3 regions of the Kitasatospora sp. NPDC087861 genome follow, and region 3 is predicted to be linked to each of the others. Evidence: riboswitches for the same ligand, from Rfam matches in the RefSeq annotation. Region 3 holds a riboswitch; each other region holds the start of a gene.
The links. A riboswitch is a leader RNA that binds a small molecule or an ion and turns the genes downstream of it on or off. The one in region 3 is predicted to bind cobalamin.
Positions count from the first base shown of each region.

Region 1 (9,604 bases), on a different contig from region 3:
GGACGACGTCCGCGAGTGGGTGCAGTCCGGCTTCGCCAACCCGCAGTCCGGCTGGAACAACGCCTCCGAGGCGCAGTACCGGCTGGCCCGCCGCACCTGCGGCTTCGCCTGCCGCAACTACCTCGCCAACGGCATCTCCTGCATCATCGACGACGCGGTCTTCCCGGACCGCCCGGCGATCGGCCTCGGCGGCTGGAAGCGGCACATCGGCCCCGGCATGATCCCGGTCGTGCTGCTGCCCAGCCTGGACTCCGTGCTGCGCCGCAACGCCCGGCGCGGCGGCACCCGGCGGCTCGGCGACGAGGAGGTGGCGCGGATCCACGGCCGGATGGCCGGCTGGTACAACTCCGGGCTGCCGATCATCGACAACTCCCACCTGGACGTCGCCGGCACCGCCGCCGAGCTGGACCGCGTCATCCTGGCCCGGCTGATGGGCATGCCGGTCCGCTGACCCGGGGTGTGTCGGTCCCGGCTGCGATGATGGACGAGTCCTTGGACCCGTCCTGTCGAACCACCCCGGGGGAGCTGACGCCCGTGCCGGAAGGCCACATCATCCACCGCCTCGCCGCCGAGAACCGGACGGCCTTCGGCGGCCGCCCGGTCGAGGTGTCCAGCCCGCAGGGCCGGTTCGCCGACGAGGCCAAGGCGATCGACGGGCAACTGCTCACCGGAGCCGAGGCCACCGGCAAGCACCTGTTCCTCGGCTTCGAGGAGGGCGCCTGGGTGCACGTCCACCTCGGCCTCTACGGCGGCTTCACCTTCGGCATCGGTCCCGCGCCCGAGCCGGTCGGCCTGGTCCGGCTGCGGCTGGCCAACGACGACGGCTACGCTGACCTGCGCGGCCCGAACACCTGCGCGCTGGTGACCGGCGCCGAGAAGGCCGCCGTCGCCGCCCGCCTCGGGCCCGACCCGCTGCGCGCCGACGCCGATCCGGAGGCCGCCTGGCGGCGGATATCGGGGAGCCGGACGACCGTCGCCGCGCTGCTCATGGACCAGAAGGTGCTGGCCGGGGTGGGCAACGTCTACCGGGCCGAGGTGCTGTTCCGACACGGGATCAACCCGCACCGGGCCGGTCGCGACCTCACCCGGGGCGAGTGGGACGCGATCTGGGCCGACCTGGTCGCCCTGATGCACGAGGGCGTCGGCGCGGGCCGGATCGACACCGTACGCCCCGAGCACACCCCCGAGGTGATGGGCCGCCCGCCGCGGGTCGACGACCACGGCGGCGAGGTCTACGTCTACCGCCGCGCCGCGATGCCCTGCCTGGTCTGCGGCACCGACGTCCGCACCGAGCAGCACGCCGCGCGCAACCTCTTCTGGTGCCCGCGCTGCCAGGCGGCCTGAGGCCCTGATCCGCCCTCCGGCCCGGCGCCCAGCCCGTAGGCTGGGGCCGACCGGCCGGAGGGAGCAGGCAAGATGGAGCATCACCGGGTGGCCAACACCGTGTCAGGGACGGTGGGCGGCCATGTGGTGCAGGCCGAGAACATCGGGTCGGTGCACATCCACCCCCGTCCCGAGCCGCCGCCGAGGCCTCATCAGGTCCGGTCGCCGTACGGCCCGTTCGTCAACCGTGAGCCGGAGTTCGCCGCGCTGAGCGCGGCCTTGGGCCGAGTCGAGACGGGCGGACTGGGGATCGTGGTGTTCACCGGCCTCGGTGGGGTCGGGAAGACCGAACTGATCGCCAAGTTCACCGAGGAGCACCGGGCGCGCTTCCCCGACGGGGACCTCTACGCGGACCTCCAGGCGTACCGCCACCAGGGTGGGGTGGACCTCCCCGCGCTGCTGGCCGGCTTCCTGCGCGCCCTCGGCACGGAGCCCCCGGCGGTGGAGGCGGAGCGGTTCACGACGTTCCGGACGGTCACCGCCGAGCGCCGGTGCCTGTTCTTCCTGGACAACGTCGAGCACGCCGCCGAGGTCCGGGCGCTGCTCCCGTCCTGCGGGCTGGTGGTGGTCGCGAGCCGGCGGCGGCTGCCCGCGCTGCGGACGGTCGGCGCCGAGGTGCGGCAGCTCGGGCCGCTGAGCGCGACGGCCGGCGCCGATCTGGTGCGGGCCTGGCTGGGCTCCGAGCGGGGCACCGACGGGGAGCTGGCGGCGCTGGTCGAGCTGTGCGGCGGGTTGCCGCTGGCGCTGAACGCGGTCGGCAGCCAGCTGCTGGACCGCGACAACCTGCCGCTCGGTCGGGTGGTGGCCGAACTGCACGACCGCGAGGGCAGGGTGGCCGTGCTGCACGACGAGGAGAGCGACCTCGGCCCGACCTACGACCTGGTCTACGAGCGGTTGTCGCCGCAGGGCCGGGCGCTCTACCACCTCATCGGCGTGCACCCTGGCCCCTTCGTGTCCGCCGAACTGGCGCGCGCGGCGGGCGTCGAACAGGCCGGGGCGGCGCTGACCGAGCTGCGCGCCGTGCACCTGCTGGACGAGGTGGTGGACGACGGCCTCGACGATCGCTTCCGGGCCCATGACGTGGTGCGGCTGCACGCCTATGACCGCACCCGCGAGCTGCCCGGCCGGGTCGAGCTCCTCGCCCGCGTCGTGGCGTACTTCCGGGGCCGGGCGTCGCTGGCGGACCGTGCGATGGGGGCGAGGCTGCGGTTGCAGGACCCGAGCGGCGAGGGGCTGCCCGGATTCGCCTCGTACCCGGAGGCACTGGAGTGGCTGCAGGCCGAACGGGCCAACCTGCGCGCGGCGGTGGAGGCGGCGGCCAAGCAGAAGTGGCACGGCGAGGTGTGGCGGCTCTGTGAGTCGCTGTGGCCGCTGTACCACGGCCGCAAGCACTACCAGGACCTGATCGCCACGCACCGGCTCGGCGTGACGTCGGCCCAGTGGGACAACCGGCCGGACGCCGTGGTCCGGATGCGCAATCAACTGGCCCGCGCCCACTTCGAGCGCAAGGAGTACGCGCTCGCCGCCGAGCAGCTGGAGGTCGCCTCCGAACTGGTGCCGCTGGTGACCGACCAGCGCGTCGTGGGCGTGCTGTACGAGACGGACGGTCTGCTCTGCCTGGCCGACGGCCGGTCGGCCCGGGCGGCGGAGCGGTTCGCACTGGCCCGCGAGGCCAACCGGGGCGACCGGCACGGCGAGATCGTGCAGAGCTACAACCTGGCGCAGGCGCTGATCGCCGACGACCGCCCGGAGCAGGCGCTGGCCGTCCTGGACGAGGCCACGGCACGAGCCGAGGAGCCCGAGCGGGACACCGCCATGCTGGTGAAGCTGCCCTTGGTCCGTGCCCGGGCCTACCGGGCTCTGGGACGGCTTGACCTTGCCGTCGCCCAAGCCGAGGAGTGCGCCCGGCTGGCGTCCGGTCAGCGCGAGTACGCGAAGGCGGCGCAGGCGTACACCCTGCTGGTCGCCCTCGCCGAGGAGCTGGAGGACGCGGAGCTGGCGGAGCACACCCGCGAGCGGCTGCGACAGCTGCGGGGCTAGGGCCTGTCCTAGGGTCCGCCGGGCAGGCCCTGAGGCCCGGTGCTGAAGGAGACCCGGGTGTGGTGGTCGCCGGTGCGGATGGTGAGGCCGTGCCCGGGGAGGCGGGTCGGGTCGCCGCCGTCGGCGAGCCAGGACGCCACGGCGGAGCCGAGCAGCAGCGGGTCGAGGGTGGGGTCGGGGCGGTCCCAGTCCGGTTCGGCGCGGGCTTCGAGCAGCAGGCCGGTGTGCAGTCGGAGCAGGTGGCGGGCCGGGCCGAGGGCGGCCACCGCGACGGCGAGGCCGGGCAGTTCGGCGGCGGTGTCGGCGAGCCAGCGGGTGGCGGGGCGTTCGGCGTGGGTCTCGGTGCGGGCGAGCACTTCGGCGGTGTAGCGCAGGGCGTCGTCCGGGTGTTCGTCGGTGAGGGCGTGGAAGCCGCGCGGGGTGTGGTCGTCGGGATCGAAGGGGTAGCGTCGCAGGCTCACCTCCGTCCCCTCGCTCTTGCCCTCGACGTCGTAGGCGGTGGGCCGGTCGGTGGCCCCGGGGCGGGGGACGGGCTTGGGGTAGGGCGGCAGGACCGGTTCGTCCCGGGGTTCGTCCAGCCCGTCCAGGAAGGAGTAGAGCAGCGGGCGCAGCACTTGGGCGGACTCGCCGCGGTGGGCGAGCGAGCGGTCGGTGATCGGGCGCAGGCCGGTCGGGTCCTGGTGCAGGGCCTGTTCGAGCTGGGCGAGCAGATCCCCGTCGGGGTCGAGGGCGGGGGCGGTCTGGCCGAAGGCGTAGCTGGGGGAGCGCGGGTCGAGTTCGGCGGCGCCGGTGGCGACCAGCAGGGTGGGGCGTTCCAGGGCGGCGCCGTAGACGGACACCGAGCCGTGGTCGCCGATCAGGCAGTCGGCGGCGACGAGGGCGGCCTGCCAGCCCTGGTGGGGCGGGATGAGGCGCAGGCCCATCCGGCGTGCGTCGTCGAGCAGGGCCTCGGGGTCGTGCCGGTTCCAGATGTTGGGGTGCAGGACGACGGCCACCGTGTACTCGTCGGCGGGGAGTTGGCGGACCAGCCGCTGGGGCAGGTCGGGGTGGCGGCCGAATAACGAGTGCTCGCTCCAGGTGGAGTTGACGACGACGAGCCGCCGGCCGTCGACGGCGCCGAGGGCGGCGCGGTAGCCGTCGCGGGAGCGGCGGCTGCGGAGCATCCGGTCGAAGCAGGGGTCGCCGACGACCTGGGCGACATCGAGGGCCTCGGGGCAGGAGATCCGTAGCCGGTCCAGCTGTTCGGGGTGGGAGAGGCCGAGGACGTCGACGAACACCCGCCCGTGGTAGGTGAGTTCGTTGCGGGAGAGGCCTGCGGAGCTGACCGTGTCGCCGGTGGACTCGGTCACCAGGCGGTTGTAGCCGGCGCCGTGCGGGAGGACGACGAGCCGGGCGTCGAGGCGGTGCATGGAGGCGTGGACGGCGCAGGCGACGGCCAGGTCGAAGCGGCGCCGGACGGCGTCCTCCCAGTCCAGCACGGTGATGCCGGGCAGGTCGCGCAGGTAGTCGTCGAGGCCGTCGGCGAACGCGGAGCCGGGGTTGATGGTGAAGTACCGTTCGATGCCGTCCCGGCGGAGCAGGGTGAGGACGTCGAGGACCCGGGTGGCCGAGGTGAGGGTGCGGGCGACCGCCAGCACGTGGGCGGCGACCGGTCTGGTGTTCCAGCGGTCGGCGGGCCAGGCGTGTTGGTGGGGTGGCACGTCATGATCGTACTCATCAGGCCGTGTCGTGGCGCGCCGTTCGCGGGAGTCGGTCGGCCCGGGTGTCGGTCAGCCGGTCGCCGCGGTGGGCTCGTGGTGCTCGGCGGCGGCGCACTCGTCGAGGAGGGGGCGCAGGGTGTCGTCCACGAGCCGGTAGCGCACGACGCGGCCGTCCCTGTCGCCGGTGACGACGCCGGCCGTCCGGAGCAGCCGCAGGGCCTGGGAGACGGCGGGGTCGCGCATGCCGGTGGCGACGGCGAGGTCGGTCACGGCGAGCGGGCCGGCCCGGTGGAGGGCGAGCAGGAGGGCGAGCCGTCCGGGGTCGGCGAGCAGGGAGAACCGCTCGGCCCAGGAGCGGACGTGCGCGGTGTCGCCGATCGCGGCGATGGCCTCGCAGACCCGGTGTCCGTCGATGGTGCGGTGGCCCGCGCGGTCGGCCGGTACGAGATGCATGCGCTCATTGTCGCAGGCGGGGGCGTGTGATCCTGGACACCTGCGCAGGTGCGCAGCCTTGCAAGGGTGGGGCCTGGCCCCTACGGTGTTCCCCGCCGTGGTGCTCGGGAAGACCGGTGACGGATCCTCAGGGATCCCAGCCCGGAGCGGCCCTCGCCACTGTGATCGGGCCATCGCGATCGTCGTCGATGGAGAGTCGTCCGTACCCACGACGCCACTGGGAGCCTCGCGCGCCTGGGAAGGCGGGTACGGAATCCCCGTAAGCCAGGAGACCGGCCACGGCATCTCACGAACTGTTTCCACGAGGTGCTGGAGCGTGACCCGAAGATGACCGTGCCCGAAACCGCCGCCGCCGAGCCGACGGCGACACCGCCCGCGCTGCCCACGTTCCGTTGGAGGCGCGAGGACACCATCCGTACGGCCGGGCTGATGGGGGTGATCGTGGCCATGCACGTGGTGGCCTTCGGGACGCTCGTCTTCCTGGTGGCGCCGCACAGGTACGAGGTCGGTACCCAGGTCTTCGGGGTGGGCCTGGGGATCACCGCGTACACCCTCGGGATGCGGCACGCCTTCGACGCCGACCACATCGCGGTGATCGACAACACCACCCGCAAGCTGATGGCGGACGGCAAGCGGCCGGTCTCGGTCGGCTTCTGGTTCGCCCTCGGGCACTCCTCGATGGTGGTGCTCATGGCGGCCCTGGTGGCGGGCGGCGCCCAGCTGGCCAACACCCTGATGGACGACGAGTCGGCCACCCACAAGTGGCTCGGGGTGGTCGGGACGACGACCTCCGGCGTGTTCCTCTACCTGATCGGCGCGCTCAACCTGGCCGCGCTGCTCGGCATCCTCAAGGTGTTCCGGTCGATGCGGGCCGGGTCGTACGACGAGGCGCAGCTGGAGGAGCACCTCAACTCGCGGGGGTTCATGGCCCGGGTGCTGAACCGGGCGACCCGGTCGATCACCCGGCCCGGGCAGATGTTCCCGGTGGGCATGGTGCTGGGGCTCGGCTTCGACACCGCGACCGAGGTCACCCTGATGGTGATGGCCGGGTCGGGCGCGGCGGCCGGGCTGCCCTGGTATGCGATCGTCTGCCTGCCGCTGCTGTTCGCGGCCGGGATGAGCCTGTTCGACACGCTGGACGGGACGTTCATGAACTTCGCGTACCAGTGGGCCTTCGCCAACCCGGTCCGGAAGGTGTACTACAACCTGACGATCACCGGGCTGTCGATCGCGGTGGCGTTCGTCATCGGCACCATCGAACTGGTCGGCGTGCTGCACGAGAAGCTCGACCTGACCGACCCGGTCACCGGCTGGATCGCGGACATCTCGCTGGACAACGTCGGCTACGCGATCGCCGGGCTGTTCGTGGTGGTCTGGGCCGCGGCGATCGCGTACTGGAAGCTGGCCCGGGTGGAGAAGCGCTGGGTGGCGGCCGAGTAGGGGCCACCGGTGGTCCGACGGCGCCTCCCTCGCGGGTTCGGGGGAGGCGCCGTCGCGTTGCCGCGGGTCAGTGCCGGTCGCCGTAGCGCTGACGGAAGCGCTCGACCCGGCCGGCGGTGTCCAGGACGCGCGACTGACCGGTGTAGAAGGGGTGGCTGGCCGAGGAGATCTCGACGTCGATCACCGGGTAGGTGGTGCCGTCCTCCCACTCGATCGTGCGGTCGCCGGTGACCGTCGAGCGGGTGAGGAAGGCGAGGCCGCCGACCTTGTCGCGGAAGACGACCGGGCGGTAGGCGGGGTGGATGCCGGGCTTCATGGGTGGGCTCCTTTTCGGGCGGGGGGTCAGCGCTCTTCGCGGAAGTCGACGTGCCGGCCCGCGACCGGGTCGTACTTGCGCAGGACCATCCGGTCCGGGTCGGTGCGGCGGTTCTTGCGGGTCACGTACGTGTAGCCGGTGCCGGCGGTGGAGCGGAGCTTGATGACGGGGCGCAGTTCGCTGCGGGCCATGGGTGTCCTCCCGGGTGGTCGGGGCGTTCGGGGCCGGGGTGTTCGGGGCTGGGGCGAAACCGTACACCGAAATGGAAGTCATTTTCATCTGGTGTAACGTGAGCTCCGTCCTGCCCATTCCCGGACGCCAGGGAGCATCCATGTCCGCCCACTGCCAACTCACCGGCCGTCGACCCGGTTTCGGCAACGCGATCTCGCACTCGCACCGCCGCACCCCCCGCCGCTTCGACCCCAACATCCAGCACAAGCGCTACTGGCTGCCCGGCGAGGGCCGGTACGTCCGGCTCACGCTCAGTGCCAAGGGCATCCGCACCATCGACACGATCGGCATCGAGGCCGCCGTCGCCCGCATCCGCGCCCGAGGGGGGAAGGTCTGATGGCCAAGCGGAGCAAGATCGCCAGGAACGAGCAGCGGCGCGCCGTCGTGGCGCGCTACGCCGAGCGCCGCGCCGAACTCAAGCGGATCATCGCCCACCCCGGCACCGCCGCAGCCGGGCGAGAAGCCGCGCAGGCCGAACTCGCCCGCCAGCCCCGTGACGCCAGCGCCACCCGGATCCGCAACCGCGATGCCGTCGACGGCCGCCCGCGCGGCTACCTGCGCGCCTTCGGCCTCTCCCGGATCAACCTCCGCGCCCACGCCCACGCCGGCCACCTGCCCGGCGTCCGGAAGGCCAGCTGGTGAGCGGCGTCGACGGGCCGGACCGCCCGGCCGGAATGGGCGGCATGGACGGGATCAAGCTGCCGGTGGTGGTCGTCGCCGGGCTCCACAGCGCCGAACGCCGCCTGGCGGTGGACGAGTTGATGCACGGCGCGGTGGACGCGGTGGTCCTCCACCACGACCTGCGGGAGTCCTCGCACGGCCTCGTCCACCGAGAGCTGCGCGACGGGGGAGGGGGGTTCGACGTCGCCGCCGTCCCGCTGGTGAACGACTGCCCCTGCTGCGCCCTGCGCGAGGACCTGGTGCCCCGGCTGGTGCGGATCGCCGACGAAGGCCGGTACGGGCTCGCGATCGTCGAACTGTGGGGCGGCAGCGACCCGCACCCGGCCGTCGAGGTGATCGCCGGGGGAGCGGCGGACGGCCGCCACCTGGAGGACGTCGTCGAACTCGCCGGCGTGGTCACCGCCGTCGACCCGGACCGGCTGATCGGCGAACTCTCGGTATCCGACGACCTGGTGGAGCACGGCGAGCACACCGCCGCCCAGGACGAGCGGACCCGCGCGGAGGCGCTCGCCCACCAGGTTGAGTACGCCACCACCCTGGCGGTGCCGCGCGCGACGGCGCACGCGCCCGGGCTCGCACTGCTCCGCCAGCTCCACCCCACCGCCCGGGTCGTCCGGCTCGGCACCAGCGCGCTCACCCGGGCCGCCCTCGGCGGCTTCGACGTCGCGGCCGCCCGCGACCGGGTCAACCCGGCGATAGCGCTGCTCCCGCAGGAGAGCGACGAGGCCGGCGTCACCACGCTGGTCTGGGAGCGCCGCCGGCCGCTGCACCCCGAGCGGCTGCACCGGGCGCTGGAACTGCTCGTCCCCGCCGCACAGCGCAGCCGCGGCCGCTTCTGGCTGGCGAACCGGCCCGACCTGATGCTCGCCTGGGACGCGGCCGGGGCCAACCTCGCCGTCGAGGAGTGCGGGCCCTGGCTCACCTCCCTGCCGGACGCCGCCTGGGACCGCTACCCGCCCGCCCGCCGGGCCGCCGCCGCCCTCGACTGGCACCCGCTGCACGGCGACCGGGTGCAGCAGCTCTGCTTCACCGCGGAGGGCCTGGACGTCGACGGCGTGACCGGGCTGCTCGATTCCTGCCTGCTCACCGACGCCGAGCTCGCCGCCGGCGAACCCGGCTGGAAGGCCCTGCCGGACGCCTTCCAGGACCTGCTCGACCCCGTTCACTGAGGAACCATCACTGTGCGTAAACGACCGAACGCACCCAAGGCCCGGCCCAACCCGCTGCTGGCCGCCGGCATCGAGTACGTCGACTACAAGGACACCGACCTGCTGCGGCGGTTCGTCTCCGACCGCGGCAAGATCCGAAGCCGCCGCGTCACCCGCCTCACCGTCCAGCAGCAGCGGGCCACGGCCCGGGC
Region 1 is NZ_JBIUUS010000009.1:181,726-191,329, forward strand. Features, by position in the region: gene ACIOJE_RS15735 (AAA family ATPase) at 1-451, shown strand, start outside; gene ACIOJE_RS15740 (Fpg/Nei family DNA glycosylase) at 535-1,344, shown strand; gene ACIOJE_RS15745 (AAA family ATPase) at 1,417-3,423, shown strand; gene ACIOJE_RS15750 (hypothetical protein) at 3,432-5,123, opposite strand; gene ACIOJE_RS15755 (metalloregulator ArsR/SmtB family transcription factor) at 5,193-5,576, opposite strand; cobalamin riboswitch at 5,658-5,872, shown strand; gene ACIOJE_RS15760 (HoxN/HupN/NixA family nickel/cobalt transporter) at 5,904-7,016, shown strand; gene ACIOJE_RS15765 (type B 50S ribosomal protein L31) at 7,084-7,332, opposite strand; gene rpmG (50S ribosomal protein L33) at 7,359-7,523, opposite strand; gene rpmB (50S ribosomal protein L28) at 7,664-7,900, shown strand; gene rpsN (30S ribosomal protein S14) at 7,900-8,205, shown strand; gene ACIOJE_RS15785 (CobW family GTP-binding protein) at 8,247-9,413, shown strand; gene rpsR (30S ribosomal protein S18) at 9,426-9,604, shown strand, end outside.
Region 1: another riboswitch for cobalamin. It lies ahead of ACIOJE_RS15760 (HoxN/HupN/NixA family nickel/cobalt transporter); the one in region 3 lies ahead of ACIOJE_RS06005 (FecCD family ABC transporter permease).

Region 2 (9,604 bases), on a different contig from region 3:
CGACGCTCTGCTGGATCGTCGTCTCGATCGGCTGCCTGGCCGCCTGGGCCACCGGTCTGCCCGGCGGCGACGCCCTGATGCACGTCGGCGCCGTCGCCCAGATCACGCTCGCCGCGATGGCCCCGCTGCTGGTCATCCGGCGCAAGGTCGGGCAGAAGGTCGGCGACGTCCGCGCCCGGCGGGCGGAGTCCCGCCTCGGCTGAGCCGTTGCCAGCCGTACGGAATCGCACAGCGCATGAGGAAGGGCCCGGATCCGGTAGCGGATCCGGGCCCTTCCCGCGTTCCTGGGCGGCTAGGGCCTACGCGCCGCCGGTGTGGACGCTGAACGCCGAACGGCGGGCCGCCCGCGCCACGCCCGGATCCGGGTGCACGCCCGAGACCGCCGTCAGCACCGAGGCCGCCCGCGGGTGCCCCGACTGCCGGGCCCGGGCGAACAGCCGCACCGGATCGCCGGCCGAGGCGCCCTCGACGTGGCCCACCAGCAGTTCGGTCTCCCCGTGGTCCAGCACCGCGGCCGCGGTGTCCACCCACAGCCAGGCCGCGTCCTCCGCGCCCAGCACATCCGCCGGGGAGACGCCCTCGTCCGAGCGCTCCGCCAGCCACAGCAGCGCGTACGGGCGCAGCACCGGCTCGTCCACCGCCGCCCGCACCGCCTGCTCCGCCGGGCCGCCGGCCACCCGCAGCGCCTCGAAGGCCAGTCCGCGCACCAGCGCGTCGTCCCCCTGGGCCGCGTCCAGCAGCTCCGCGACCGCCCGGTCCGCCGGGCGGGCCGCCACCCAGGCGCGGAACTCGGCCCGGGCCGGGCCCGGCGAGTAGTCCGCGCAGGCGTTCAGCAGCTCGAAGGCGCTCTGCTCGATGTGGCCGGCCGCGGTCTGCGCGACCGTGCAGATCTCCTCAAGCTTCGCGCGGACCGCCCAGTGGCCCAGCGGCGACAGCTCGGCGGCGTCGTTCCTGCGCACCACCGCGCCGACGGCCGCCAGGCCGTCCAGCATCCAGTCCAGGACGGCGGCCACGTCCGAGGGCGAGGGCGGGGTGTCGATCTGCGGCTCGCGGCAGGTCCCGCGGACCGCCGACACCGCCGAGGCGGCGTGCGGCACGGGCGACAGGCCCGAACCGTCGGCGCCGCCCACCCGGCGCTCGTCCAGGCCTCGGCGCAGCAGCTCCAGCAGTTCGTTGTCCGAGACCGGGCCGGCCACCAGGTGCAGGAAGGACAGCAGCTGCGGCGCCTGGTCCACCGCCTGCCCGGCCAGCACCGCGAACACGCCGCGCAGGGCGGCGGGCGGCACCGGGGCCAGCAGCGTCCAGGCGTCGAACAGCGCCGACCAGCCGCGGATCACGGCCTCGTCGTCGTGCTCCCAGGCGTGCAGGCGCCAACCCGGGCCGGCCCCCCCGTCCCGGGCCTCGACCAGGCCGACCAGCAGTGCCTGCCCCCACGCCTTGGCGGCGGCGGCGACCGTCATGGCCAGCGCCCGGCCCGCCGCACGGGCGTCCTCCGGCAGCAGCTCGCCCCGCTTGTCGACCTCCTCCAGTTCCCCGGCCCAGCGGGCGATCCGGACGGCGTCCACCAGCATCCGGCGGGCCAGCGGTGCCAGCTCGGCAGGCGCCGGGAAGCCGTCCGGCATGGGAACCCGCCCTCGACCGGGCGCCGGAGCGGGCCCTCGTCGGCGGGGTACCCCGGCCCCGCCCGGCCTGCCTGCGGCGGGTCGATGGGCTGTACCAGGGAGACGGGTCACCGTCGCACCGGTACCGATCGTCGGCGGGAGCGGGGCATCACGGTCGCGCGGATTCCGAGACGTCACGTCGAGCAGTCTTCCCCTTGTACCGGCCTTCTGTCACATCCGCTTGGCCGTACGGACGGGCTGCCGTCGACGGCACCTCCCCAAGATCGGGCAACAGAGGCAAACCGCCTGGCCGGAAACAGGTGGCGGGGTCATGTCAGGACGGCCGGACGCCCGGAACGCCGGTCGCGCTACCCGTTCACGCGGTCACGTTGCGTGCGCATCGGGTGGGTGGAGAGGCCGTACCCGGCATCCCGAAACGGGTGCCGACTCGCGGGGGGGCGGAATCAGAGCAAGGGGGTGAGCCAGCGGCGGAGGAGTTCGGTGTAGCGGGTGGGGGCGGAGTTCCACAGGGTGGCGTGGCCGGCACCGGGGAAGGGCTGGAGGCTGACCACGCCGGGGCGGGCGGCGGCGAGGCGCTCCGCGGCGCCGTAGGGGGCGAGCTCGTCGTCCGGGCTGTGCAGGAGGAGGGTGGGCACGCGCAGGTCGGCGCCTGCGGCGATGCGGGAGAAGTCGGCGAGGTCGACGCCGGTGCGGCCCTCGGCGGCGAGGACGCCGAGTGCGGCGGCGGCGCCGGTGTAGCCGGCCCGGGCGGCGCCGCGGCGGGCGGTGGCGGGCAGGTCGAGGACCGGCGAGTCCAGCACCAGGCCGCTGACGGCGTGGGCCCAGGCGGAGCGGGCGGCGGTCTGGAGGGCCATGGTCGCGCCGAGGGACCAGCCGTACAGGATGACCCGGCCGGCGCCGCTGTCGAGCGCGAGCCGGACCGCCGACTCGATGTCGCGCCACTCGGTCTCGCCGAAGTGGCCGAGCCCGTCCGGAGAGGCGGGGGCGCCCTGGTCGCCGCGGTAGGTGACGGCGAGGACGGGAAGCCCGAGACGGTCCAGGACGGGGAGGACCGGGAGGGTCTGCCGGCGGTCGGCACCGGGGCCGTGGATCAGGATCACCCAGACACCGCGCTTGCCGTCCAGGCGCCAGGCGGGGAGGGCGCCGAGTTCGCCGTCGGCGGCGGTGTCGGTGAACGGGAGGCCGAGCGCCTCGGTGGGGTCGCCGAGATGGACGCGGGGGGTGAAGCGGACCTCGGTGCCGGGGACGAGGGCGCCCCGGTCGGCGCGGACCAGGCGGCGGGTGACACCGTGCTCGTCGCCGTGCAGGACGTCCTCGACGACGGCGTGGCCGTGGTCGTCCCATTCGACGGCCCAGCGGCCGGGGCGCAGGCTCTCGGGACTGCGGGTGAAGGTGACCCGGCCGGCGGCGAGGCTCTGCACGCGGACCGGGCCGGACTCCTGGACGGCGCTCGCCGGGTGGACCATCCGTTCGGAGGCCCGGCGGCCTATCACCAGGACGGCGGCCCCGGCGCCGACGGCGGCGGCCGCCACGGCGGCCGCGGTTCCCCAACGCATATCGCTCCCCGCTCTGCTGGTCTCGGACCGGACGGTGTTCGTACACCAGTTCATCGAGGGGCCTCGCGGGCGGCCACCGGACTGGGCCGTCCGGGTTACAGCGGTGCGGGCGGGAACGGGACGGGGAAGCGGGTGCCGATCCGGCGGGGGGGCTGTCTGCGTCGCACGGGAACGAACGGTAGGGGCGGGGCGTGACGGACCCCAGCCGCCGAACGCACGAAGCGGCCCCGGAGGCCCCTTCGGGCCGCTGGACGATCGCCCAGGGGGTCATGCCCCTGCGGGCGGCCTGATCGGAGGTAGCGACGGGGCGCGCGTGTGACCAACCCCTCCGTGACCTCGGTTGACGCCCGGTTCGGCCGCGTGATGGGATCCTGGGGCCAAACGGAGGCATGCAGAGGAAGCCGGTGCGAGTCCGGCGCGGTCCCGCCACTGTCACCGGGGAGCACGCTCGGATTTTTGCCACGGCGGGCCGTCAGAAGCCGCTGGAAGGCCCGGGGGTGCGTTCGACCCGGAAGCCAGGAGACTCTCGCCCCCGCTACGTCGATCCAGGGCGCGGACCCTGAGTGAGGACACGCACGCGATGCAGGCTGCCCCGCCCCGCCGGACCCCACGCGGCCTTCCGCCGAACCTGTCGCGCCTGCCGATACTTTCGCACCCGTCGTGCGCCCGCTGACCCGCGCCGCCGCGTTCGCGCTGGGCGCCGTCGCGGGCTACGCCGCCGACACCCGCTTCGGCGATCCCCGGCGCGGCCACCCGGTGGCCGCCTTCGGCGCTGCGGCGACCCGGCTGGAGCGCCGGGTGTGGCGGGACGACCGGGTGACCGGCGCCGGGTACACGGCGCTGTGCGTGGGCGCGGTCACCGCCGGCGCGGTGGCCCTGGACCGTACGGTGGGCCGGCGTCCACTGGGCCGGGCCGCATTGACGGCCGCCGCGACCTGGACGGTGCTCGGCGGCACCTCGCTGACCAGGGAGGCGCGCACCATCGGCCGTTCGCTCGCCGCGGGCGACCTGGCGGCCGCGCGGGAGCGGCTGCCGCACCTGTGCGGGCGGGATCCGAGCGCGCTGGACGGGCCGCAGATCGCCCGGGCGGTGGTCGAGTCGGTGGCGGAGAACACGGCGGACGCCGTGGTGAACGCACTGGCCTGGGGCGCGCTGGCGGGCACGCCGGGGCTGCTGGCGTTCCGCGCAGTGAACACCCTGGACGCGATGGTGGGCCACCGCTCGCCCCGGTACGCCCGGTTCGGCTGGGCGTCGGCCCGGCTGGACGACCTGGCGGGCTGGCCGGGCGCCCGGCTGACGGCGCTGCTGACGGTGGCCGCCGCGCCGGAGCCGCGGACGGCCTGGCGGGTCTGGCGGCGGGACGGCTCGGCGCATCCGAGCCCGAACGCGGGCCAGGCGGAGGCGGCCTTCGCGGGAGCGGTGGGCGTCCGGCTGGGCGGGACCCTGCGGTACGGCGAGCGGGTGGAGCACCGGCCGGTGCTGGGCGCGGAGCTGCGGCCGGTGACGGTGGACGACATCGAGCGGGCCTGCGCGCTCTCCCGGCGGGTGGGCGTGCTGGCCCTGGGTACGACGGTCGCGGGGCATCTGGCGATCCGGTCGTTGGCGGCTTCGAGGCCACGGACGGCTTCGAGAAGGAGGGGGACGGCATGAGCAACGCGCTGCTGGTCGCCGGGACGACCTCGGACGCGGGCAAGAGCGTGGTGACCGCGGGCATCTGCCGCTGGTTGGCCCGTCAGGGGGTCTCGGTCGCGCCGTTCAAGGCGCAGAACATGTCGCTGAACTCCTTCGTCACCGCCGACGGCGCCGAGATCGGCCGGGCGCAGGCGATGCAGGCGCAGGCGGCCCGGGTGGAGCCGGAGGCGGCGATGAACCCGGTGCTGCTGAAGCCGGGCGCGGACGGCCGCAGCCAGGTGGTGCTGCTGGGTCGGCCGGTCGCCGAGGTGGGCGCGCTGGACTACCGCGAGCGCAAGCCCGTCCTGCTGGAGCGGGCGCTGGAGTGCCTGGCGGATCTGCGCAGCCGCTACGACGTGGTGGTGTGCGAGGGCGCCGGCTCACCCGCCGAGATCAACCTGCGGGACCGGGACATCGCCAACATGGGCCTGGCCACGGCCGCCGGGCTGCCGGTGGTGGTGGTCGGGGACATCGACCGCGGCGGCGTCTTCGCCGCGATGTACGGGACGCTGGCGCTGCTGTCGGCGGAGGACCAGCGGCATGTGGCGGGCTGGTTCGTCAACAAGTTCCGCGGCGACGCCCGGCTGCTGGCGCCCGGCCTGGAGATGCTGCACGGGCTGACCGGCCGCCCGGTGCTGGGCACGCTGCCGATGCTGCCGGGCCTGTGGCTGGACGCCGAGGACTCGCTCGATCTGACGACCGTGGTGGACCGCACCGAAGGGCGCGGGCCGCTGGGCGCGGACGTGCTGCGGGTGGCCGTGGTGCGCTTCCCCCGGCTGTCGAACTTCACCGACCTGGACGCGCTGGCGCAGGAGCCGGGCGTGCTGGTGCGCTGGGCGACCCGGCCGGAGGAGTTGGCCGACGCCGACCTGGTGGTGCTGCCCGGCACCCGGGCCACCGTGGCCGACCTGGCCTGGCTGCGCGAGCGCGGCCTGGAACCGGCGCTGAGGGCGCGGGCGGCGGCCGGGCTGCCGATCCTCGGGGTGTGCGGCGGCTACCAGATGCTGGCCCGCTCGATCGAGGACGAGGTGGAGTCCAAGGCCGGCTCCGTCGAGGGCCTGGGACTGCTGCCGACGAACGTGCGGTTCGGCGCCGAGAAGGTGCTGGCGCGGCCGGTCGGCGAGGCGTACGGGCAGCGGGTCGTGGGGTACGAGATCCACCACGGGGTGGTGGCGGTCGAGGGGGGCCAACCCTTCCTGGACGGCTGCCGGGTGGGCTCGGTGTGGGGCACGACCTGGCACGGCGCGCTGGAGAACGACGGGTTCCGCCGTGAACTCCTGCGCGAGGTCGCCGAGTTGGCGGGCCGGGCGTTCGTGCCGGCGCCGGACACCTCGTTCGCCGAGGCGCGCGAGGCCCGGCTGGACCGGCTGGGCGACCTGATCGAGGAGCACGCGGACACCGACGCGCTGTGGAAGCTGATCGAGGGCGGGGTGCCGGCGGCCGGATCGCTGCCGTTCCTGGCGCCCGGGGCACCTGGGGAGTATGCATGAGTGACGTCCGCTATCCGTTCACCGCGATCGTCGGCATGGCCGACCTACGACTCGGGCTGCTGCTCAACGCGGTCTCCCCGGCCGTGGGCGGCGTGCTGGTGCGCGGGGAGAAGGGCACCGCGAAGTCGACCATGGTGCGCGCGCTGGCCGGCCTGCTGCCGTCCCTCGCGGCCGTCGACGGCTGCCGCTTCGCCTGCGACCCGTCGGCTCCGGACCCGCAGTGCCCGGACGGCCCGCACCTCGACGCCGGCTCGCACCGACGACCGTCCGAGCTGGTCGAGTTGCCGGTCGGCGTGGCCGAGGACCGGATCGTCGGCTCGCTCGACCTGGAGCGGGCGCTGGCCGAGGGCGTCAAGGCGTACGAGCCGGGGCTGCTCGCCAAGGCGCACCGCGGCGTGCTCTACATCGACGAGGTGAACCTGCTCCAGGACCACGTGGTGGACCTGCTGCTGGACGCCGCCGCGATGGGCCGCTCCTACGTCGAGCGCGAGGGCGTGTCGGTGCGGCACGCGGCCCGCTTCCTGCTGGTCGGCACCATGAACCCGGAGGAGGGCGAGCTGCGGCCGCAGCTGCTCGACCGGTTCGGCCTGACCGTCGAGATCGCCGCCACCCGGGACCCGGTCGAGCGCGCCGAGGTGGTCCGCCGCCGGCTCGCCTACGACGCCGACCCGGCCGGCTTCGCCGCGCGGTTCGCCGAGGACGAGCGGGCGCTCGCCGAACGCATCACCGCCGCCCGGGAGTTGCTGCCCAAGGTGGAGCTGAATGATGTGGCGCTGCGTCAGATCACTGCGGTGTGCGCCGCGTTCGAGGTGGACGGACTGCGCGCCGACATCGTGATGGCCCGCACCGCCGTCGCGCTCGCCGCCTGGGACGGGCGGACCGAGGTGCTGGAGGAGGACGTCCGCAAGGCCGCCCGGCTGGCGCTGCCGCACCGGCGGCGCCGCAACCCCTTCGACGCGCCGGGGCTGGACGAGGAACAGCTGGACCGGACGCTGGAGGAGCACGCGCAGCCGGCGGACGACGCGGGCGAGCCCGAGGGCGAGGGCGGCGGCGAGGGTCAGACCGAGGGCGACGGCGACGGGCCCGAGGACGACGGTCCCGGCCCGGACGGCGGCCCCGGCGGCGGCCCGGACGGCGGCGGGGCCCCCGAGCCCTCGGACGCCGGGCCGGAGGCGTCCGCCGCCACCGACACCGAGCAGCCGGCCCAGCAGCCCGTACCGGCCCAACACCCCGCCCCCGCCCGGGAGTCGGCGCCGGTCGCGGCCGGCGATCCGTACCGGACCAGGCTGTTCACCGTGCAGGGCACCGGCCACGGCGCCCAGGGCCGCCGCTCCCCCGCCGAGACCTCCGGCGGGCACACCGTGCGCGCCCGGCGCCCGCAGGGCACGCTCAGCCGGCTGCACCTGACCGCCACCCTGCAGGCCGCCGCACCGCACCAGGCGGCACGCGGGCGGACCGGCCGGGCGCTGGTGCTGCACAAGGACGACTTCCGCGAACAGGTCCGCCAGGGGCGGGAGTCCAACCTGGTGCTGTTCGTCGTCGACGCCTCCGGCTCGATGGCCGCCCGGCAGCGAATGACCGCCGTCAAGGGCGCCGTGCTGTCGCTGCTGATGGACGCCTACCAGCGGCGCGACAAGATCGGCATGATCACCTTCCGGGGCGCGGACGCCGAACTGGCGCTGCCGCCGACCTCGTCCGTGGAGGTCGGCGCGGCCCGGCTGGAGTCGCTGCCCACCGGGGGGCGGACCCCGCTGGCCGCCGGGCTGCTGCGCGCGCACGAGGTGCTGCGGGTCGAGCGGCTGCGCGACCCGAGCCGCCGCCCGCTGCTGGTCGTGGTGACCGACGGCCGAGCCACCGGCGGGCGTGACGCGCTCGCCCGATCCCAGCGCGCGGCCGCGCTGTTCGCGGCGCAGGGCACGGCGAGCGTGGTGCTGGACTGCGAGTCCGGCCCGGTCCGTCTCGGCCTGGCCCGTACCCTGGCCGGACTGCTCGGCGGCACCGCCGTCAGCTTGGACGAGCTGCGCCCCGAGGGCGTCGCCTCGCTCGTCCGCGAGAACCGACCCTCGACGATGCGAAAGGCGGCCTGAGCGCCATGCCCAAGGGAGTGCCCGAGAACGTCCCCGCCGACGGCCTGACGACCCGCCAGCGCCGTACGCTGCCGATCACCGCCGTGCACACCGGCCCCGGCAAGGGCAAGTCCACCGCCGCGTTCGGCATGGCGCTGCGGGCCTGGAACCAGGGCTGGCCGATCGGGGTGTTCCAGTTCGTGAAGTCCGCCAAGTGGAAGGTCGGCGAGGAGAACGCGCTGCGCGTACTCGGTGCCTCCGGCGAGGGCGGGACGGTCGCCTGGCACAAGATGGGCGAGGGCTGGTCCTGGGTGCAGCGCGACATCGAGAGCAGCGAGGAGGCGGCCAAGGAGGGCTGGGAGCAGGTCAAGCGCGACCTGGCCGCCGAGTCCTACCGCTTCTACGTGCTCGACGAGTTCACCTACCCGATGCACTGGGGCTGGATCGACGTCGAGGAGGTGCTGGCGGTGCTCAAGGACCGTCCGGGCAGCCAGCACGTCGTCATCACCGGCCGGTACGCCCCCGAGCCGCTGACCGAATTCGCCGACCTGGTCACCGAGATGACCAAGATCAGGCACCCCATGGACGCCGGCCGCAAGGGCCAGCGCGGTATCGAGTGGTAGGCCGTTGAGCACCGTCCCCGGTCCGAGCACCGTCCCCCGCCCGAGAGCCGTCCCCCGCCTCGTCGTCGCCGCGCCCTCCTCCGGCGCCGGCAAGACCACCGTCGCCACCGGCCTGATCGCGGCGCTCGCCGCACGCGGGCTGGCGGTGTCGCCGCACAAGGTCGGCCCCGACTACATCGACCCGGGCTACCACGCGCTCGCCGCCGGGCGCCCGGGCCGCAACCTGGACGCCTTCCTGTGCGGGCCGGAGCGGATCGCCCCGCTGTTCCTGCACGGCGCGGCGGGGGCGGACGTCGCGGTGGTCGAGGGCGTCATGGGCCTGTTCGACGGGGCGTCCGGGCGCGGCGAGCTGGCCTCCACCGCGCACGTCGCCAAGCTGCTGAAGGCGCCCGTGGTGCTGGTCGTGGACGGCTCCTCGCAGTCCCGGTCGGTGGCCGCGCTGGTGCACGGCTTCGCCTCCTGGGACCCGGAGGTGCGGCTGGCCGGGGTGATCCTCAACCGGGTCGCCTCCGACCGGCACGAGCACCTCCTGCGCGAGGCCCTGGAGGAGGGCTCGGGCGTGCCCGTGCTGGGGGC
Region 2 is NZ_JBIUUS010000017.1:54,673-64,276, forward strand. Features, by position in the region: gene ACIOJE_RS23605 (CDP-alcohol phosphatidyltransferase family protein) at 1-203, shown strand, start outside; gene ACIOJE_RS23610 (hypothetical protein) at 300-1,622, opposite strand; gene ACIOJE_RS23615 (alpha/beta hydrolase family protein) at 2,066-3,178, opposite strand; cobalamin riboswitch at 3,572-3,704, shown strand; gene ACIOJE_RS23620 (cobalamin biosynthesis protein) at 3,839-4,828, shown strand; gene ACIOJE_RS23625 (cobyric acid synthase) at 4,825-6,339, shown strand; gene ACIOJE_RS23630 (putative cobaltochelatase) at 6,336-8,426, shown strand; gene cobO (cob(I)yrinic acid a,c-diamide adenosyltransferase) at 8,432-9,028, shown strand; gene ACIOJE_RS23640 (cobyrinate a,c-diamide synthase) at 9,033-9,604, shown strand, end outside.
Region 2: another riboswitch for cobalamin. It lies ahead of ACIOJE_RS23620 (cobalamin biosynthesis protein); the one in region 3 lies ahead of ACIOJE_RS06005 (FecCD family ABC transporter permease).

Region 3 (9,604 bases):
TTGAGCGACTCGCGGTACTCGACGCCCTCCAGCGCCTCGTCGGTGGCGCCCAGGGTGTCCGCCACGGCCGGCGACTCGTCGTCGCTGTCCGGCACGTCCAGGGACAGCGTGGAGTACGCGTTGGCGGACTCCAGGCCCTCCAGGACGTCCTCCTCGGAGATGCCCAGGTGCTCGGCGAGCTCGTGCACCGTGGGGGAGCGCCCGTGCCGCTGGGAGAGCTCGCTGGTCGCCGTGGTGAGCGACAGCCGCAGCTCCTGGAGCCGGCGCGGCACCCGGACCGCCCAGCCCTTGTCGCGGAAGTGCCGTTTGATCTCGCCGACGATGGTCGGCGTGGCGTAGGTGGAGAACTCGACCCCGCGCTCGTGGTCGAAGCGGTCCACCGACTTGATCAGGCCGATGGTGGCGACCTGGGTCAGGTCGTCCAGCGGCTCGCCCCGGTTGCGGAACCGCCGGGCCAGGTGCTCGACCAGCGGGATGTGCATCCGCACCAGCTGGTTGCGCAGCTCGACGCGCTCCGGGGAGCCCTCGGGCAGCACGGACAGCCGGACGAACAGTGCGCGGGCCGCCTCCCGGTCCGGGGCGCCCGAGCGGTGCGGGGCCTGGGTGGGCACCGCGCCGCGCAGGTCCCCGGTCCCGTCCGCCGGATCGGGCGGGGGCGGGGAGGCGGGCGACGGATCAGACGTCGGCTCGGTCGGGTGGCTCATCCGGTGGGCGTCCTTCGGGTGCGCTTCGTCGTTGGCGGCGAGGCCAGGGACGCTCGCCTGGGTCGGTACGGCAGGTCCCGCCGTCGCGAGGCCGGTACGGTCCAGATCACTCACGGCCATTCCCCCGTTCCGTTCCGGGAGCACCGGGGCCTCGGGGCCCCGGCATCGTCTCGTTGGTCGTACCGCGTGGGGGCGGTACCGGGCGCCGTCCGCCCGGCCCCGGATCGGGTGCCGGGCGGACGGCCCTTGTGCGGTGCTGCTGTTCGACGTCCCGCCTAGTGGGCGGAGGGGCCGCCGCGCTTCTTGTGCAGGCTGATCGACACGGTCTTGTCCTCGGCGACCGAGGAGTCGACCTCGCCGGCCAGTGCGGAGAGCACCGTCCAGGCGAAGGTGTCCCGTTCGGGCGCCTTGCCGTCGGTGGTCGGGGCGGCGACGGTCACCTTCAGCGAGTCGCCGACCAGCCGGAACTCGCAGGACAGGACGGAGCCGGGCACCGCCTGCTGGAGCAGGATGGCGCAGGCTTCGTCCACCGCGATCCGCAGGTCCTCGATCTCGTCGAGGGTGAAGTCGAGCCGCGCCGCCAGGCCGGCTGTCGCTGTTCGCAGGACCGAGAGGTAGGCCCCTGCCGCGGGCAGCCGGACCTCCACGAAGTCCTGCACTCCGGGCTCGCCGTTGATCTGGGACACCCTCACCTCCTGGGTGACGCGCTGTGCTTCCGGGCCGGTGGCCGCGGCACTGTCTGTTGCTTGGCTCAACTGCTTCGCCCCAACTGTCCAGAGGGGTGGTGCGGTACGTACCGGTCATACCCTTCGCAGGGCGACCGGACGCCGCGTATCCGCCTGAGACCTTACCGCTTTCCGCACGCCGGCCAGGGCTCGGGAGTCACTCATGGTAAGCCATCGCGACGCAGGGTGGCAGGGGTTCAAGGCGGTCCGTTCAGCGGCCGCCGGCGGCGGCGAGGGCCTCGCCGGTGAGCCGGTAGACGCTCCAACCGTCCATCGGCACCGCGCCGAGGGACTTGTAGAAGTTGATCGAGGGCACGTTCCAGTCAAGCACCGACCACTCCATCCGGGAGTAGCCGCGTTCGACGGCGATCCGCGCCAGTTCCAGCAGCAGCGCCTTGCCGTGGCCGCCGCCGCGGGCCTGCGGGCGGACGTACAGGTCCTCCAGGTAGATCCCGTGGGTGCCGCGCCAGGTCGAGAAGTTGAGGAACCAGATCGCGAAACCGACCGGTTCGCCCGTGGTGTCGTCCTCGGCGATCAGGCCGAACACCGCCGGGGCGGCGCCGAACAGGGCGTCGCGCAACTGTTCCTCGGTGGCCACGGCCTCGTGCGGGGCCTTCTCGTAGTCCGCGAGCTCGCGGATCAGGGCGTGGATGACGGGAACGTCGGTCACGACGGCGGTGCGGATCATGCTGCGAGCCTACTGCGCGGGCCCCGTCCCGGCCCAGGACCGGACGGGGTCCGTTCGGCGATCCGCCTGCCCGGGCGGCGGACCGGTCAGCGGGCGGGGACGGTGCCCAGGTAGGCGGCCAGCGCGGAGATCGCGGCCGGGTTGCGCGGGCTCTCCACCAGGTCGACGTAGTCCAGCACGAAGATCCGGTCGTTCCTGATCGCGGAGACGCCGGCCAGCGGCGGGAAGGACGTGAGGAAGTTCCGCTTGGCCTCGGCGCCGGTCTCGCCGTAGTCGTTGATCACGATCACCTCGGGGTCGCGCTGGACGACGCTCTCCCAGCCGGTGGTGACCCAGGAGTCCGCCAGATCGCCCATGACGTTGGTGCCGCCGGCCTTGGTGATGATCTCGTCGGCCGCGGCGAACCTGCCCGCGGTGTACGGCTTGTCCTGCCCGCTGTCGTACAGGAACACGGAGGGCCGGCGCCCGGGCTGCGGGACGGCGGCGACCTGCGCCTTGAAGTCGGCGATCAGCTTGTCGGCCCGGTCCCGGACGTCGAAGACCTCGCCGAGGTTGGCCAGGTCGGTGTAGAGCGCGTCCAGCGGGGACATCACGCCGCGCTCGGTGCCCTTGCCGCTGCGGCAGGACTCGCTGAGCACGTACGAGGCGATGCCGAGGTCCTTGAGCGCCTGCGGGGTGAAGCCGCTGCCCTCGTCGAAGCCGTAGTGCCAGCCGGCGAAGACCAGGTCGGCCTTGGCGCCCAGCACGATCTCCTTGGTGATCTGCTTCCTGGAGAGCCAACCGGTCTGCCGGTAGCCGTCCTTCCAGGCGACCTGGTCGACCTTGCCCTTGTCGTCGGGCATCACGTAGCCGGCCATCCGGTCGGCGAGGCCGAGGGCGAGCATCAGCTCGGTGATGCCGACGTCGTTGGTCACCGTCCGGGCGGGCTTCTGCGGGAAGGTGAGCTTGGTGCCGCAGTTCTCCACGGTCACCGGGTAGTGGGCGGAGGCGGCGGTGGAGTCGGCGCTCGGGGCGATCTCGGCGCCGCAGGCGGTGAGTCCGAGGGCGAGCAGGGCGGTGGCGGCAACGGCCTTGGTGCGCACGGGCCTTCTTTCGAGGTCGAACAGCTTTCGGGGTCGATCGGTCTGCGGGGTCGATCAGTCTTCGGGGGTGGGCCGGATCCGGTCGAAGAGGAGTTGGACGGCGCCGGTCACCGGGTGCCGCACGGGGGTGGCCCGGACGCCGAACACCTCGGCCAGCAGGTCGGTGCGGAGCACCTCGGCGGGCGGCCCCGAGGCGACGATCCGGCCGGCCCGCAGCACGTACAGCAGGTCGCAGTGGCCGGCCGCCAGGTTGAGGTCGTGCAGCGCGGTGAGCACCGTCGGACCGGCCTGCCGGACCAGCGCCAGGACGTCCAACTGGTGGGCGATGTCCAGGTGGTTGGTGGGCTCGTCCAGCACCAGCAGCCGGGGTTCCTGGACCAGTGCGCGGGCGATCAGCACCCGCTGCTTCTCGCCGCCGGACAGGCTCAGGAAGCCCCGCCCGGCCAGGTGTTCGGCGCCGACCCTGCGCAGCGCCCCCGTGCAGCGCGCGTGGTCGCCCGCGCCCGGGCCGCCCAGCCCGCGCCGGTGCGGCAGCCGGCCCATGGCGACCACCTCGGCGACCGTGAAGTCGAACTCGGCGGAGTGTTCCTGGGGCAGCGCGGCCACCCGTCGGGCGGCCTCGCGCGCGGTGAGCGCGTGCAGGTCGTCGCCGTCCAGCCGGACGGCCCCGGCGGCGGGCCGCAGTGCCCGGTAGACGCAGCGCAGCAGGGTCGATTTGCCGCTGCCGTTCGGCCCGACCAGCCCGACCACCTGCCCGGCGGCGGCGTCCAGGGCGACGTCGTGGACCAGCCGGGCGCCGGCCAGTTCGACCGAGACGGAGTCCAGGGCGAGGTCCATCAGCGGCCTCCGAAGGAGTAGCCGCGCCGGCGCATCAGCAGCAGGAAGCAGGGCACCCCGAGGACCGCGGTGACCACCCCGACCGGCAGTTCGGCGGGCGCCAGCAGGGTGCGCGAGACGATGTCCACCCAGACCAGCAGCAGCGCCCCGGCGAGCGGCGCGACCAGCAGCACCCGGCGGTGTCCGGCGCCGACCAGCATCCGGGCCAGGTGCGGCACCATCAGCCCGACGAAGCCGATCGCCCCGCTGACGGCGACCACCGTGCCGGTGACGGCGGCGGTCACCACGAACAGCTCGCGGCGCAGCCGGTCCGGGTCCACGCCGAGCGAGGCGGCCGTCTCGTCCCCCATGGCGAGCGCGTCCAGCCGGCCGGCCGCGCAGGCCAGGTACGCCAGGCCGGCCAGCACGGTGGCGGCGGCGATCGGCACCGAGCCCCAGGTGGCGCCGCCGAGGCTGCCGAGCAGCCACATCATGGCGTCCCGGGCGGCCTCGCCGCGGGCGGCCGCGAAGACCATCAGCGCGGTGAGCGCGGAGAAGCCGTAGGAGAGCGCGGTGCCGGTGAGCACCAGCCGCAGCGGGGTGAGCCCGTAGGCGGTCCGCGCCGCGAGGTAGACCAGCACCATGGCGAGCAGCGCGGAGCCGAACGCGGAGACCGAGATGGCCCACACCCCGAGCGAGGCGAAGGCGCCGAGCAGCAGGACGGCGTTGGCGCCGACGGCCGCGCCGGAGGAGACGCCGAGCACGAAGGGGTCGGCCAGCGCGTTGCGCACCAGGGCCTGTACGGCGACCCCGGTGGCGGCCAGCCCGGCGCCGACCACGGCGGCCAGCACGGTGCGCGGCAGCCGGATCTCCCAGACGATCGCGTAGGCGGCGGCCTCGCCCGCCTCCAGCCGTCCGCCCGTCAGTCCGGCGGCCAGCAGCCGCAGGGCGCGGGGCAGGCCGATCCCGGCGGCGCCCAGGGCGACCCCGCAGACCAGTGAGAGCAGCAGGGCGGCGGCCAGGCCGACGGCGAGGGGTGCGGCGGGTATGCGACGGGCGGGTGGGCTCACCGCGCCGCCGCCCACGGGTGCGGTGCTCACGCGCACCTCCGGGTGGTTCTCTCGCTCCGCTCGTCCACGGGTGCGCCTTGCCTCGGGCCGCGGGTGTGCGGGGGCGGGCGCCGGACGGGCGCGGGCCCGGGCGCCATCCCCTCGCAGTCCACGGCGAGTTGTCGGGAGGTCGGCGGCCGAGGGCGATCGGGCTGGCACGGCCGACGGGCCGCGCTCACCGTTGCGGGTCAGCGCCGGATTCACACCGGACTTCCCCCTCGGACGCCCTGGCAGCATAACAGCCACTCAGGCCAGGCAACCCTTACCGGGGCCGGGATCGGGCGTGGACGCACGACCGCCCCCGTCCGGCGCTGCGGACGGGGGCGGTCGGGTGGCGACGCGTCAGGCTCAGGCCTGCTTGGTCTCCCAGAAGATCTTGTCGACCTCGGCGATCAGGTCCAGCAGGGCCTGGCCGGTGGCCGGGTCGGTGGACGCCTTGGCGGCCGAGGCGGCCTTCAGGGTGTCGTTGACCAGCTGGTGCAGCTGCGGGTACTTCTCGAAGTGCGGGGCCTTGAAGTAGTCGCTCCACAGCACCGAGATGTGGTGCTTGACGGCCTCGGCGCGCTGCTCCTTGATGATGATGGCGCGGGCGCGGAAGTGCGGGTCCTCGTTGGCCTGGTACTTCTCCTGGGTGGCCTTGACCGACTCGGCCTCGAGCCGCGCCTGCGCCGGGTCGTACACGCCGCAGGGCAGGTCGCAGTGGGCGTGGGCGGTGGCGCGCGGTGCAAACAGACGAGAGAACATGGGAGTCCTTCCTTAGATCGTCTTCCCGCGCCCGAGATTACCCTTCCGCCCCCGCCGTTTCGCGATCGGGCGGTGGGCCTAGGGCAAAAGGCGGACCCGCAACCGGGGTATTCCGGACATCGAACAGGGTGACGGTCCGTACGGCAGACTGGGACCGGGTGGTCCGGGAGGAGGAGTCGTGGCGCGGAGCACGGAACCGGAGGGCACGGAACCCCAGGGGCGGGGCCGGGGCGGCGGCGCGGTGCCGTTCGGGCTGGTCGACGTGGCGGGCCCGTCGATGGTCCCGACCCTGCGCGAGGGCGACCAGCTGCTGGTGCGCTACGGCGCGCCGATCCGGCCCGGCGCGGTGGTGCTCTTCCGGCACCCCTTCCAGCAGGACCTGCTGGTGGTGAAGCGGGCCGCCGAACGGCGCCCCCGGGGCTGGTGGCTGCTGTCCGACAACCGGCCGGTGGACAGCGACAGCCGCAGCTACGGCCCGGTGCCGGACGAACTGGTGCTCGGCCGGGTGCTGCTGCGGCTGCGCCCGCGCCCGGCCTGGCTGGCGCCGGGACGCCGGCTGGAGCGGCTGCTGCTGACCACCCGGCTGGCCCGGGTGCCGGGCCTGGCCCGCCGCCTGGGCGTCTGGGCGGAGGAGCTCTAAAGGCGCCGCTTACCCTGCGGCGCCGAGGGCCGCGGCCTCCGCCTCCTGGCGCTTGCGGGCCCGGTACGCGGCGACGTTGGCGCGGGTCGCGCAGCGGTCCGAGCAGTACCGGCGGGAGCGGTTGGTCGAGGTGTCCAGGTAGGCGTTGCGGCAGGGCGCGGCCTGGCAGATGCCGAGCCGGTCGGCGCCCAGCTCGGTCAGGTGGACGGCCAGGCCCATGCAGGCGACCGCGCTGAAGTGCGCGGTGGCGGTCGGGGAGTTGTCGGCCAGGTGCAGGTGCCAGCGCGGCCGGCCGGCGTCGTCCAGGAAGTCGTGCCCGGAGACCAGCGGGCTGACCGGGTACTCCATCAGCAGGCTGTTCAGCAGGTCGACGCCCCGGATCTCGTCGCCCTCGGCGGCGGCCTCGAAGACCCCGCGCAGCCTGGTGCGCACCGCCCGCAGCCGGGGCAGGTCGGATTCGTCGGCCTGTGCGGCGGCCCGTGAGGAGTCGGAGAACAGGGCGCGCACCGCGTCCACGGACGTCAGCGCGTCGGTGCCGCGCTCGGGCTCCTCGGTGTTCACCAGCCGAACGGCGAGATCGGCGTACGAGGCGAGCTCCACGGAGGTCCTTCCAGAAGGGTCGGTAACGGGCTGACTGCGTCCAGCCTATTACCTGGGTGGGGAAAACGTCGGCGCCCGGCAGGAGCAGCCTGCCGGGCGCCGACGGTACGGGCTCTACAGCACCTTGGAGAGGAACGCCCGGGTGCGCTCGTGCTGGGGGTCGGTGAGCACCTCGCGGGGGTTGCCGGACTCGACCACCACGCCACCGTCCATGAACACCAGCGCGTCGCCGACCTCGCGGGCGAAGCCCATCTCGTGGGTGACGACCACCATGGTCATGCCCTCCTCGGCGAGGCCGCGCATGACGTCCAGGACGTCGCCGACCAGCTCGGGGTCGAGCGCCGAGGTGGGCTCGTCGAAGAGCATCAGCTTGGGCTTCATGGCCAGCGCGCGGGCGATCGCGACGCGCTGCTGCTGGCCGCCGGAGAGCTGGGAGGGGTAGTTCCTCGCCTTGTCGGCGAGGCCGACCCGCTCCAGCAGGCTCATCGCCCGCTCCCGGGCGACGGCCTTGCTCTCGCCCTTGACCTGGACCGGGGCCTCCATGACGTTCTCGACGGCCGTCATGTGCGGAAACAGGTTGAAGCGCTGGAAGACCATGCCGATGTCGCGCCGCTTGACGGCGACCTCGCGGTCCTTGAGCTCGTGGAGCTTGTCGCCCTTCTGCTGGTATCCGACCAGTTCGCCGTCCACCCAGAGGCGGCCGGCGTTGACCTTCTCCAGGTGGTTGATGCACCGCAGGAAGGTCGACTTGCCGGAGCCGGACGGGCCGATCAGGCAGAACACCTCGCCCTGTCGGACCTCCAGGTCGATGCCCTTCAGCACGTGGACGGCGCCGTAGGACTTGTGGACGTTCTCGGCACGGACCATCGGGTGGCCGGTGGCGGTGGCGTCGGCCGGGGTCTTGCTCAGATCGGTCATACGTGACCACCTCCCTCAAGCCCCGGGACGACGTCGGCGCCGGTCTTCGGGGTGGGCCTTCCGGCGAACAGGCCCCGCAGCCGCTGCAGCGGGGTGGGCGGGAGGGTCCGGTTGGAGCCGCGGGCGTAGTAGCGCTCGATGTAGTACTGGCCGATGGTCAGCACCGAGGTGAAGAACAGGTACCAGAGGCTGACCACGATCAGCAGCGGGATGTTCTGGTAGTTCCGAGAGTAGATGACCTGGCCGGCCCGGAAGATCTCCTCCAGGGAGATCACGCTGACCAGCGAGGTGGTCTTGAGCATCGAGATGGTCTCGTTGCCGGTCGGCGGGATGATCACCCGCATGGCCTGCGGCAGGACGATCCGCCGCATGGTCTGGAACCGGCTCATGCCCAGCGCGTGGGCGGCCTCGGTCTGCCCCTCGTCCACCGACTGGATGCCGCCGCGGACGATCTCCGCCATGTAGGCGGCCTCGTTGAGGCCGAGGCCCAGCAGGGCGGCGACGAAGGTCGGGATCAGGACGTTGGTGGACTCGGACCAGAACTCCGGTCCCCACGGGACGCCGATCGACAGCTTGGCCCAGATCAGGCCGAGGAAGTTCCAGAACACCAGCTGCACCAGCACCGGGGTCCCGCGGAAGATCCAGATGTAGAGCCAGGCGGTGCCGGAGAGCAGCGGGTTCGGGGACAGGCGCATGACGGCGAGGGCGATGCCGCCGACCACGCCCATCAGCATGGCGAGGACGGTCAGTTCCAGGGTGACGACCATGCCGTGCACGATGCTGTCGTGGAACAGGTACTGCCCGACGATGTCCCACTTGAAGGCGGGATTGGTGAAGAGGGCGCTCAGCAGCATCGCCGCGAGCAGGGCGATGACGACGGCGCCCGCCCAACGTCCGGGGTGGCGGACCGGGATGGCCTTGATGGTCTCAGGCCGTCCCTCCTCCGCCCGCCCCTTGTCCAGAGAGTTCACGGTGTGGCCTCGGGTGAGAGATGGAGCAGGGGGACGGTCAGCTCGCGGCGCCGTTGATGACCGACTTGTCGAGGGCGCCGGCGTCGACACCCCACTTGGTGAGGATCTGCTTGTAGGTGCCGTCGTCGATCAGCGACTGGACGGCGCCCTGGATCGCGGGGGTGAGCTTGGAGCCCTTGGCGACGGCGACGCCGTAGGGGGCCACGCCGTAGGTGGAGCCGAGCTTCTCCAGCTGGCCGCCGGACTGCTTGATCGCGTAGTCGACGACCTGGGAGTCGGCCATCAAGGCCTGGTCGCGGCCGGAGACGACGGCGTTGGTGACGTCCGTCTGGAGGTCGAACTTGTCGCCGTCGTTCGGGATGCCCGGCTTCCCGGCCTTGGCACAGTCCGGGTTGCGGGTGTCCTTGATCTCGTCGGCCTGGGTGGTGCCGGTCTGGACGGCGACCTTCTTGCCGCAGAGGTCGTTGGGGTCGACCTTGTCGGGGTTGCCCTTCTTGACCGCGACGGCGCTGCCGGAGTTGAAGTAGGTCACCATGTCGACGATCTGCTCGCGCTCCTTGTTGTCCGTGAAGGACGACATGCCGAGCTGGAACTTGTTCGACTGGAT
Region 3 is NZ_JBIUUS010000003.1:213,473-223,076, reverse strand. Features, by position in the region: gene ACIOJE_RS06030 (RNA polymerase sigma factor SigF) at 1-704, opposite strand, end outside; gene ACIOJE_RS06025 (anti-sigma regulatory factor) at 980-1,390, opposite strand; gene ACIOJE_RS06020 (GNAT family N-acetyltransferase) at 1,641-2,117, opposite strand; gene ACIOJE_RS06015 (ABC transporter substrate-binding protein) at 2,204-3,199, opposite strand; gene ACIOJE_RS06010 (ABC transporter ATP-binding protein) at 3,254-4,036, opposite strand; gene ACIOJE_RS06005 (FecCD family ABC transporter permease) at 4,036-5,121, opposite strand; cobalamin riboswitch at 5,245-5,383, opposite strand; gene sodN (superoxide dismutase, Ni) at 5,473-5,868, opposite strand; gene sodX (nickel-type superoxide dismutase maturation protease) at 6,146-6,508, shown strand; gene ACIOJE_RS05990 (CGNR zinc finger domain-containing protein) at 6,518-7,108, opposite strand; gene ACIOJE_RS05985 (amino acid ABC transporter ATP-binding protein) at 7,223-8,026, opposite strand; gene ACIOJE_RS05980 (amino acid ABC transporter permease) at 8,023-8,997, opposite strand; gene ACIOJE_RS05975 (ABC transporter substrate-binding protein) at 9,035-9,604, opposite strand, start outside.